2 regions of the Ideonella sp. BN130291 genome follow, and region 2 is predicted to be linked to the other one. Evidence: predicted binding sites of a transcription regulator. Region 2 holds the regulator's gene; the other holds the start of a gene.
What was found. Region 2 encodes FliA, which starts transcription of late flagellar genes. Its sites were predicted from a motif close to CTAAAGTTTNNNNNNNNNNNGCCGNTA; they were not measured.

Region 1 (5,656 bases), 120 kb from region 2:
TGCGGCGCGCCGGCTCACCGACCTGAGCACCTGGAAGGCCGTGAGCGCCACCTCGGTGGACCCCAGCGCGGTGAGCGTCAGCGCGGGCGACGGCGCCACGACGGGCAGCTACAACATCGCGGTGGACCACTTGGCCGCGGCCCAGTCGGTGGGCAGTGCAGCGTTCGCTTCCAGCAGCGCCACCGTGGGCACCGGCGTGATGACCATCTCCATCGGCAGCTGGAACGCCGACCAGTCGGCCTTCACGCCCAAGACCGGCAGCTCGGCGGTGGCGATCACCATCGAGGACGGCGACACCCTGGCGCAGGTGCGCGACAAGATCAACGGCGCCGATGCGGGCGTGGTGGCCTCCATCGTCAACGACGCCAGCGGCGCCCGGCTGTCCATCCGCTCCAAGGACACCGGCATCGAGAACGCCTTCCAGATCGTGGTGAACGACGGCGGCGACGGCGTGGACAACGACGCCAGCGGCCTGTCGCGGCTGGCCTACGACCCCGCGGCCAGCGCCGGCGTGATGTCGCGCTACCAGGAGGCCAAGAACGCGGTGGCCACGATCAACGGGCTGTCGGTGGAATCGGCGAGCAACACGCTCAGCAATGTGCTGGACGGCCTGACGCTCACGCTCAACAAGCCGGTGGCCGCCGCTTCGCCGGTGCAGGTGAACGTAGCCAGCGACAAGGACGCGATGAGCAAGGCGATCACCGACTTCGCCACCGCCTACAACGACGCGATGAAGTACTTGCGCGACCAGACCAAGTACAACCCCGACGACAAGACCGGCGGCCCGCTGCAGGGCGACCGCACCGCGATCGACATGATGTCCCAGCTGCGCGCGCTGGCAGGTGGCAGCACCAGCGCCTCCAGCGTCTTCACCCGGCTCACCGACATCGGGCTGGAGCCCCAGAAGGACGGCACGCTCAAGGTCAGCAGCAGCAAGATCAGCTCCGCGCTGGCCAACCTGCCGGAGCTGAAGAAGGCCTTCAGCACCATCAATGCCGCGGGCACCGCCGGCGCCACCAACGGCCTGGCGCAGCAGTTCCGCATGTACGGCGACGGCCTGCTGGCCGACGATGGCAGCCTGGACACCCGCACCGATGGCCTGAACACCCGCATCAAGCAGAACGGCGACCGCCAGCAGCAGCTGGAGGACCGGGTGAGCTCGTATGAAAAGCGCATCCGCGCGCAGTACCAGGCGCTGGACACCCAGATGGCCAGCCTGAACAGCCTGTCCAGCTACGTGGCGCAGCAGATGGCCATGCTCAGCAAGAGCAAGTGAGCACCTCCTGACCCTGCCAACGGCCGGCCTTTGCCGGCCGTTGTGCTTTCAGGGTGAGAACACCCCCTGTTTCCCCCTAGTGGGTGACTCAAGTTCTCCAGGTGAACGCCGAAAACTTCTTCAATCGCATCGAAGAAAGTTGCTCCGACATGTTTGCCACCATGAGCCGATTCGCTTCTCCCAGGGACCTGGGCAGTGTCTACCGCAAGACCGGCGTCGAGATCGACGTGCATGGTGCCTCGCCGCACCGCCTGGTCGCCATGCTGTTCGACGGCCTGATGGAAGCGCTGGCCCAGGCCCAGGGCGCCATCGCCAGCCGCAACATCGAGGCCAAGGCCAATGCCATCAGCCGCGCCGTGCGCATCCTGGACGAGGGACTGAAGTCCGCGCTGGACCTGAAGGAAGGCGGCCGCCTGGCAGCCGACCTCAACGACCTGTACGCCTACGTGAGCCTGCGCCTGACGCAGGCCAACCTGCGCAACGACCTGCAGGCGCTGGACGAATGCAAGCAGCTGATCCAGCCGCTGCGCCAGGCCTGGGCCGACATTGCACCGCACGCCGAGCAGGGCGCCCGCTGATGAACGATCACGACGACGCCACCGGAGCACTCCCCTTGCAAGATACCGCGCACCGCAGCAGGCCCGACATGAACGCCACCAACCTCCTGAGCTACTACGAAGCCATCGAGCAGGCCAGCGCCGAGATGCTCGATGCCGCTCGTGCAGGCAACTGGGACCAGGTGGTCAAGCTCGAAGGCGCCTGCGTGCTGCTGATCTCCCAGCTCAAGCATGCCGCGCGCGGCAAGGACCTGGGGCCCGAGGAGGCGCAGCTGAAGTCGCGCATCATGCAGCGCATCCTGGTCAACGACGCCGAGATCCGCCACCTGGCCGAGCCCTGGCTGGAAGACCTGGACCACATGATGGCGGGCAAGCCCAAGACACTGCACTGAGCGCAGGGACGAGGCCACGATGTTCCGAAACAGCCAGCCGGCACCGGCCGACGATTCAGGCGCGGACTTCCGCGTGGATGCCCCTGCCGAAGTGGTGCGCCTGCTGAAGTCATTGCTGGACAGCGCAACGCCGGTGCACCTGTCCACCCCGGACGGCACCAGCTACACCACCGCCGTGTTGACGCTGGATCCGGTGCAGCGGCGCGTCAGCTTCAGCGCCAACGAGTCCGCACCGCAGCTGCATGCGCTGGTGGAAGCCGGCGAAGTGACGGTGGTGGCCTACCTGGACAGCGTGAAGCTGCAGTTCGAGGCCGCGGGCCTGGTGGAGGTGCGTGGCGGCGGGCATTGCGCGCTGCAGGCCCAGCTGCCCGACGAGGTGTTCCGTTTCCAGCGCCGCAACAGCTTCCGCGTGCGCACCCTGCCGCGCAGCTCGCCCACCGTGCACCTGCGCCACCCGTCCATCCCCGACATGGCGCTCGCGCTGCGGGTGCTGGACGTCAGCAGCGGCGGCTGCGCGCTGTTCCTGCCCGACGATGTGCCGCCGCTCTCCCCGGGTGTCACGGTGCACGGCGTGCGGGTGGAACTGGACCCCCACACCCGCTTCGAAGCCACGCTGCAGCTGTGCCACGTGACCTCGCTGAACCCGCAGACCGGCGGCGTGCGCCTGGGCTGCGAAATGTCGCGCCTGGACGGCGAAGCGCAGCGCACCCTGCAGCGCTACATCGACCACACGCAGAAGCGCCGCCGGCTGCTGTCGCTCGACGGCTGAGCGCGCGGCCCGGCGCCGAGCCGCCTCTAGGCGGGCCGCGGCCCCCTCGGGGCGGCGGACGCGGTACCCCGCGGCCGGGGGCCCTATTTCTGCGCGACCTTCCAGCTCTTCAACGCGTTCATCGTGTTGGCCACGTGCTTGAACGGGTTGAGGCTGGTGTACTGGTACACCACCGTGCTGTTGGGCGAAATCACGTAGGACACCCGGTTGGCGTACTCGGGCTTCAGCGTCAGCACCGCGTCGTAGGACTTCATGATGCTCTGGTCGGCATCGGCCAGCACCGCGAACTTGCCCCGGCATTCGGTGACCGAGAAGCGGTTGAGCGTGTCGATGTCGTCGTGCGACACCCCCACCACCGTGGCGCCCAGCGCCTTGAACTGCTCGGTGGCTTCGGCAAACTGGTGTGCCTCCACCGTGCAACCGGTGGAGAAGGCGGCGGGGTAGAAGTACAGCACCACCGGGCCGGCCTTCAGCGCCTCCGACAGCTGGAAGCGGAACACCTTGCCGGCGAGCGAGCCCTGCGCCGAGAAATCGGGCGCCTTGTCGCCCACGTCGAGCGCCGCGCGTGCAGGCAGCAGCGTGAGCGCGCCCGCGCCGGCCAGGCCCTGGAGTAGCAGACGTCGGTTCATTGCGTATCCTCTCGCGTCGATCGCCGCCTATTGTTACGCCGGCAGGCGTGAGCCGGATTCAACTTTCCCCAATGGCCCCATGACGCACGCAGTCGTCCGCTTCGCCACCCGCTTGCTCCTGGCCGCCCTGCTGGGCTGCCTGGGCGCCTGCGCGAGCCTGCCGCCGCAGGCGCAGCGCACGCCCAGCCACGCCCTGCCCGCCTCCGGCGCCACCGTGCTGGGCCGCATCGCGGCGGACAGCTCGCCCGCGCCCGAGCTCACCGGCTTTCGCCTGCTGCCCATCGGCGCGTTTGCGCTGAACACCCGCATCGCGCTGGCGCAGCGGGCCCAGGCCACGCTCGACGTGCAGTACTACCACATCGCCAACGATCAAACCGGGCGCTACTTCCTGCGCAGCCTGCGCGACGCCGCGTTGCGCGGCGTGCGGGTGCGGCTGCTGGTGGACGACCTGTACACCGCGGGCAGCGACCCGCTGCTGCTGGGCCTGGCCGCCCACCCGAATGTGGAGGTGCGGCTGTTCAACCCGTTCCCGGCCGGGCGCGACGGGCTGGTGACGCGCTTCATCGCCTCGCTGGCCGACTTCCGGCGCGTGAACCACCGCATGCACAACAAGCTGTTCATCGCCGACGGTGCGATGGCGGTGGCCGGCGGGCGCAACGTCGCCGACGAGTACTTCATGCGCAACCTCAGCGCCAACTTCGTCGACCTGGACGCCTTCATCACCGGGGCCCTGGTGCCGCGCCTGGCCGCGCTGTTCGACGGCTACTGGAACAGCGACGTGGTGTTCCCCTTGCACGCCATCGTGCCGCCCACCCTGCCCGCCGAGCTGCAGCGCGCCGAGTTCGAGGCCTTCACCGGGCCGGAACACACGCCGCCGCCGGAGGCACCGCCCGACAACGACGTGCTCGGTTACGGGCCGATCTCCGGCGAGCTGGACGACGGCCGCCTGGGCCTGATCTGGGCCCCCGCCAACGCCTACGCCGACTCGCCCGACAAGATCCGGGGCATGGCCGCCAGCTACGGCCTGGCGCCGCTGCAGGACGTGGACGGCGCCCGCTACAACGTGCTGGACCAGATGCGCCGCGCGCAGAAGGAGATCGTCATGACCTCCCCTTACCTAGTGCCGGGGGCGAGCGGCATGGCGCTGATGCGCGAGGTGCGCGAGCGCGGCGTGAGCTTGCGGGTGCTGACCAATTCGCTGGCCGCCACCGACGAGCCGGTGGTGCACACCGGCTACAAGCGCTACCGCCCCCAGATGCTGCGCCTGGGCGTGGAACTCTACGAGCTGAGCCCCACGCGCGTGAAGCGCAACCTGCGCCTGGGCATGTTCGGCAGCTCGCACGGCCGGCTGCACGCCAAGACCGCCGTGATCGACCGCAGCACCGTGTTCATCGGCTCGATGAACTTCGACCCGCGTTCGGACAAGCACAACACCGAGATGGCGGTGCTGGTGCAAAGCCCGCAGCTGGCGCGCGAGGTGCTGCGCCTGATGGACCTGGACAAGCTGCAGGCCTCCTACCGCGTGCGCCTGCGCGCCGACGGCAGCGACGGGCTCGAATGGCTGAGCACCACCGACGACGAAGGCGAGCTGGTGCTGCGGGAGGAGCCCGACACCAGCGTGTGGACGCGGCTGCTGCTGCAGCTGCTGTCGCCGCTGGCGCCGGAAGAACTGCTGTGACACCCCCGTGACAGGCGCCGGCCGACCTGGGAGCCATCCCAGGGTCGGCGCGGCTCCCGGCGGGCCGACCGCGCCACCCGCCGCATAAACCGCCAGCCGCCTGGGAACCAACCCAGCTGGCAGGCACGGCGGCGCTCGCTATCTTGTGCTCATTGATGCGCACTGCAGGGAGTTCCACACATGAGCCTGACCGTCGACCAATCCGCCGAGAAGATCCACAGCCTTGTCAACGACGACGGCTTCCTCGGCCACAACCGCAACGACCACGTCAAACAGGTGGCCGAGATCTTCAAGCAGGCGTCGGCCGCCGACAGCAACGCCATCGCCGCCAAGCTGAGTGACGACGACCTGCGGG
Region 2 (5,656 bases):
TGGAAGCCGCGTCAGCCACCCGCCGGGACACCGCCAGGTATTGCGGATGCTCCTGCACCGCCGGCCGTAGGCAATCCAGCTCGCTCGCCAAGCCAAGAAGGTGCCGGTCCGCCAAGTGCTGCGCCACCCGGCTGTCGATCAGCACCAGGTCGATGTGGCCGACCATCAGCTTGCGCAGGTTCTGCAGGTCGTCGTTCACCGCCTCGGTGCGCACCTGCGCGGCCGCCAGCCCCGGTGGGTCGGCGTATCCGCGCACCACCCCCACCGTGTACGGGCGCAGCGCAGCAAAGCCGGTGAAGCGGGCCGGCCCGTGATGGCCCTTGCGGCACAACACGATGCGGTTGCTCACCACCGGGTGTGAAAAGCGGAAGGCGGCTTCGCGGTCGGGTGAGCGCCACACACCGACCAGGCCGTCCACCTCACCCTGCTGGCCCAGCCGCAGGGCGCGCGCCCAGGGCAGGAAACGCACCTCCACCTCATAGCCGGCGCGCCGCAGTGCCATCACCGTGAGTTCCGTCACGGGGCCGCCGTCGGGCAGGGTCTCGCTGTAGTAGGGCGGGTACTCGGTGGCCGCCAGCACCAACTTGCGCGCCCAGGCGCCGGGTACCAGGCAGGTGAGTGCCAGCAGACATGCGATCAACGAGGGCTGGGTCATCGGCAAATCGCCTCAGCGCGGGCGGCCGCGCACAGCCGCAGTGTCAACACGCCAGGGGTCCGGCGCATGAGGATCATCCCGCTCGCCCGGCGTGCAGAAGCGTTTCGAAACACAGCCATGAAAGCCCCTCTTATCGGCCTTAAGTCCACACGGCCGCTCGGAACAATGGCGTGGCCTTCCCAGGAATTTGTCGGAGTCCCCAGCATGAACGTCAAACGCTTCACCGGCCGCACTTCGCGCGATGCGCTGAACCTCGTGCGGCAGGCTTTCGGCGAAGACGCCGTCGTGCTGTCGACCAAACCGTGCCCCGAGGGCGTGGAAGTGCTCGCGATGGCACCCGACAGCATCCAGCAGATCGAGCGTGTGGCCGCCAGCGCCCCCACGGTCCGCGCCGCCAAGCCCGCCGCGGCCAGGACCGCCGCCCCCAGCCTGCCGGCACCGGCCAAGCCCGCCGCGCCGCAGCGCGCGGCCCAGGCACCCGCGCCGCGCGCTGCGGCCGCTGCCGGCAACACCGCAGTGGAACGCGATGTGGAGCAACTGGCCATGAGCACCCTGTCGTTCCAGGACTATGTGCGCGAGCGCATGCTCAAGCGCCGCCAGGCTTCGCTGCGCGAGGAGCCCACGCTGAACAACAACGCGGATGCGGCCGAGTCGCAGTTCGCGCCCGAAAGCATGTTCCCGGCCGATGCGGCCTTTGCGGCGCCCGCACCGGCACCCGCGGCTGCGGCCCCGGTGGCTGCGCCGGCCGAGCCGCCGGTGCGCCTGGCCGCGGTGCGCCCGCTGCGCCGCGAAGCACCCGCGGCCGCCGCAGCCCCTGCCGCCGAGCGCCACACGCCGCCCGTGCTGCGCGACGAGATCCGCGTGCAGCACAACGCACCGGTGCCCTCGCTCGCCCTGCATGCGCAGGACAGCGGCAGCCGGCGCGAGCAGGTGGAAATGATGAACGAGCTGCGTTCGATGAAGGGCCTGATCGAGGAGCGTTTCGGCGCCCTGGCCTTCATGGAGAAGCTGCAGCGCCACCCGGCGCAGGCCCGCCTGACCCAGAAGCTGATGGACACCGGCTTCTCGCCCGCGCTGATCCGCAAGCTGGTGGAAAGCCTGCCGCAGGACGTGGCCGACGAAAGCGCCTGGGCCGCCAACGTGCTGGAGCGCAACCTCACCACCGGCGAACACGAAGCGGCGCTGGAAGACCAGGGCGGCGTGTTCGCGATGATCGGCTCCACCGGCGTGGGCAAGACCACCAGCACCGCCAAGCTGGCCGCCGCCTTCGCCGCCAAACATGGCGCCAACCACCTGGGCCTGATCACGCTGGACGCCTACCGCGTGGCTGCCCACGAACAGCTGCGCACCTATGGCCGCATCCTCGGGGTGCCGGTGCACACCGCGCACGACCGCACCTCGCTGGAAGACCTGCTGGACCTGCTGTCGGCCAAGAAGATGGTGTTGATCGACACCGCCGGCATGGCCCAGCGCGATGCCCGCACCCGCGAGCTGCTGGAGATGCTGTCGCACCGCTCCATCCACAAGCTGCTGGTGGTGAACGCCGCCGCGCAGGGCGAGACGATCGAGGACGTGGTGATCGCCTGGCGCGCCAGCCTGGCCGCCGGCGTCATCGTGTCGAAGATGGACGAGGCCGTGAAGCTCGGCCCCTGCCTGGACGTGCTGATCCGCCACAAGCTCAAGGTGCTGGGCGTGGCCAACGGCCAGCGGGTGCCGGAAGACTGGCACCGCCTGTCATCGCATGCGCTGGTGCACCGCTCGCTGCGGGCCAACGCCGCCACCGCCTACCGCATGGATTCCAGCGACGTGAACCTGGTGTTCGCCGGCCTGCACACCGTGGCCGGCCAGCGCCGCGCCGCCGCCAGCAGCGCGCTGAATGCCTGAACCCCGCATCGAAACGAACCGCACGACACCCATGCGCGACGCTTCCTTCCGCCGCCCGCCGCCGCAAGACCAGGCCGATGGCCTGCGCCGCATGTTCGCTGCCTCGCGGCCGCGCTTCGTGGCGGTGGCCAGCAACCCGCACGTTGCGTTCTCCGGCGTGCTGCTGGAGCGCCTGACCAGCGCCTTCGCCACCCTGGGCCTGAAGAGCATCGTCGTCGATGCGAGCGAAAACGCCCCCGAGCCGAACGAGCTGGCGGTGGTGGACCTGTCCGTGTGCATCGAGCCGTTGTCCAGGGACGTGGCCTACCTCGCCGCACGCGGCCTGCCGCTGCGCCATGTGGATGCCCGCGGCAGCAGCGCCTCCTTCCTGCAGGCGGTGGCTGACGCCCTGCCGCGCGCCGACGTGGTGGTGATGCATGCACCGGCCTCGGACCTGTGCCGCCTGTTCAGCCGGCGTGCGGTGCGGCCGGTGCTGATGGCCGCCGACCACCCCACCAGCGTGACCCACGCCTACGGTGCGATGAAGCTGCTCGCCGTGCGCAACGGCCTCATGAGCTATGACCTGCTGCTGTCGGCCGACCCGCAGTCGCCGCGCCGTGACCGCATCGCCGAGCAGCTGTCCAGCTGCGCCGACCGCTTCCTGGGTGCGGTGCTGCGCGACAGCGCGGTGATCGACCCCGCTTCCGATGTGGACGACGTGCCCACCGCCGAGCTGCTGCGCCTGGCGCATGCCCTGCTGGGCAGCGAGGACGACCCGGCCGAGGCGCCGGAGCTGCGCGCCGCCCATCCGTATTCCCCCGTCTGGCCCGCCGCGGCCATGACCCGCAACTGAACAGTCCGGAGCTGACCTCCATGTACACCGCCAAAGGCCGCCTCGACTCCGACTCGCTGCTCAAGCAGTACAGCCCCCTGGTGCGGCGCCTGGCCCACCAGATGATCGCCAAGCTGCCCGCCAACGTCGAAGTGGACGACCTGATCCAGGTCGGCATGATCGGCCTCAACGACGCGCTCTCGCGCTTCGATGCCGCCCAGGGCGTGCAGTTCGAGACCTTCGCCACCCAGCGCATCCGCGGCGCCATGCTCGACGAGCTGCGCGGCAGCGACTGGATGAGCCGGGGCAACCGGCGCCAGCAGCGCAGCATCGAAGCCGCGGTGCACAAGCTGGAGCAGAAGCTCGGCCGCGCGCCGCAGGAAAGCGAGATCGCCAAGGAAATGGGCCTGAGCCTCACCGAGTACCAGGAGCTGCTGGGCAAGGTGCGCGGCACCCAGCTCGTGTACCTGGAAGACATGTCCGGCGACGACGGCGACGACGACTACCTGGACCGCCACGTCACCGTCAACGAGGACGTGAACCCGCTGGGCGTGCTGCAGGACCGCCGCATGCGCGAGGCGCTGGTGGAGGCGATCAAGCACCTGCCCGAACGCGAGCAGTACGTGATGAGCATGTACTACGAGCACGACATGAACCTGAAGGAGATCGCGGCCGTGCTGGGCGTGACCGAATCGCGGGTTTGCCAGCTGCACAGCCAGTCGATCGCCCGCCTGCGGGTCAAGTTGCGCGAGTGGTAGGCCGATAAGGCACCGAAGCGCTAGTGATCCTGGAGACCTACCCATGCTGAGCCTGTTCCGCCGCCAACAGAGTGGCGACATTGCACCTGCCTCGCCGGACCTGCGCGAGCCATCGGGCGGCCAGGAGGCGCTGCAAGCCGTGCGGGCCATCTCATCGCAGGTATCGCACATCGGCCACGACGCCGCCGAAGTGCGCGGCGCGATGGAAGACACCCAGAAGGTGGTGCAGGCGCAGACCGAGGCCATGAAGGCCCTGGCGGCGCAGCTGGTGGATGTGCAGAACGCGCAGGGCGCGATCGCCGGCGTCACCACCGAGAGCCTGGAGGCCGTGGGCCGCGCGCGCGCCGCGCTGCAGGGCGTGAGCGCCGAGGTGCAGGGCATCGTGGACACCTTGCACCAGGTGTCCGACGCCGCCGGGCAGATCACCCAGATCGCCTTGCAGACCCGCCTGGTGGCCTTCAACGCCTCGGTGGAAGCCAAGCGCGCCGGCGAGGCCGGACGCGGTTTCGGCGTGGTGGCCGATGCGGTGAAGGACCTGGCCGGCAAGGTGGAAACCTCGTCCAAGGCCATCATGCGCACCGTGGGTGAGCTCGACGCGCGCGTGGATGCCTTCAGCCGCGAGCTGCGCCACGACGGCGCCGGCTCGCATGGCGCCATCCACGTGGCCTTTGCCAGCGTGGAAGAAGACGTGCGCCGCATCAGCCAGGCGGCGGAAGAAAGCCGCGCCACCTGCGGGCGCCTGAACGAACGCACGCGCGAGCTGGAGCGCGAGGTGCAGCAGGCGATGAGCGGCCTGACCACCGCCATGGCCTGCAGCGACCGCTTCCTCAAGGTGTCGGAAGAGCTGATCGAGCAGATCGCCGGCTGCGGCGTGGAAACCGCGGACTCGCCCTACATCGCGGCTGCCCAGGAAGCCGCCGGACAGATCAGCCGGCTGCTGGAGGACGCGCTGCGCACCTCCACCATCACGCTGGCCGACCTGTTCGACGAACAGTACAAACCCATCCCCAAGACCAACCCGCCGCAGCACACCACACGCTACTGCGAGCTGGCCGACCGGCTGTTCCCGCAGGTGCAGGAGCGGGTGCTCGGCCTGTCGGACAAGGTGGCCTACTGCATCGCGGTGGACCGCAACGGCTATGTGGCGATGCACAACAAGAAGTACTCGCACCCCCAGCGCGGCGACGTGGTGTGGGACACCGCCAACAGCCGCTACCGCCGCATCTTCAACGACCGCACCGGCCTGGCCTCGGCGCGCAACCAGCGCCCCTTCCTGCTGCAGACCTATCGGCGCGACATGGGCGGTGGCACCTTCGTGATCCTGAAGGAAGCGGCGGCCCCCATCGTGGTGAACAGCCGCCATTGGGGCGGCCTGCGCATCGGCTTCAAGTTCTGACCTCGAAGTCCTGAACACCGGCGACGAACCGCAGTTCGTCGCGCGCAAGATCGTCACGACCCTGCGCCGCCCTTCGAGGTGGACGGCCAGCCCGTGCCCGGCAGCACCAGCATCGGCATGGGCTACTACGGCGAGGTGAGGGACGCCGGGCG

Region 1: a site for FliA is predicted at 1,364-1,390, ahead of fliS (flagellar export chaperone FliS). Genes of this name have one in related genera too.

What each region holds. Positions count from the first base shown of each region.
Region 1 covers NZ_JAZARE010000004.1:352,831-358,486, reverse strand. The annotation lists gene fliD (flagellar filament capping protein FliD) at 1-1,276, shown strand, start outside; gene fliS (flagellar export chaperone FliS) at 1,438-1,854, shown strand; gene VPH43_RS10855 (flagellar protein FliT) at 1,923-2,225, shown strand; gene VPH43_RS10850 (flagellar brake protein) at 2,245-2,994, shown strand; gene VPH43_RS10845 (peroxiredoxin) at 3,078-3,623, opposite strand; gene VPH43_RS10840 (phospholipase D family protein) at 3,703-5,301, shown strand; gene VPH43_RS10835 (hypothetical protein) at 5,482-5,656, shown strand, end outside.
Region 2 covers NZ_JAZARE010000004.1:475,505-481,160, forward strand. The annotation lists gene VPH43_RS11330 (substrate-binding periplasmic protein) at 1-655, opposite strand, end outside; gene flhF (flagellar biosynthesis protein FlhF) at 860-2,539, shown strand; gene VPH43_RS11340 (flagellar biosynthesis protein) at 2,532-3,371, shown strand; gene VPH43_RS11345 (RNA polymerase sigma factor FliA) at 3,392-4,108, shown strand; gene VPH43_RS11350 (methyl-accepting chemotaxis protein) at 4,152-5,504, shown strand.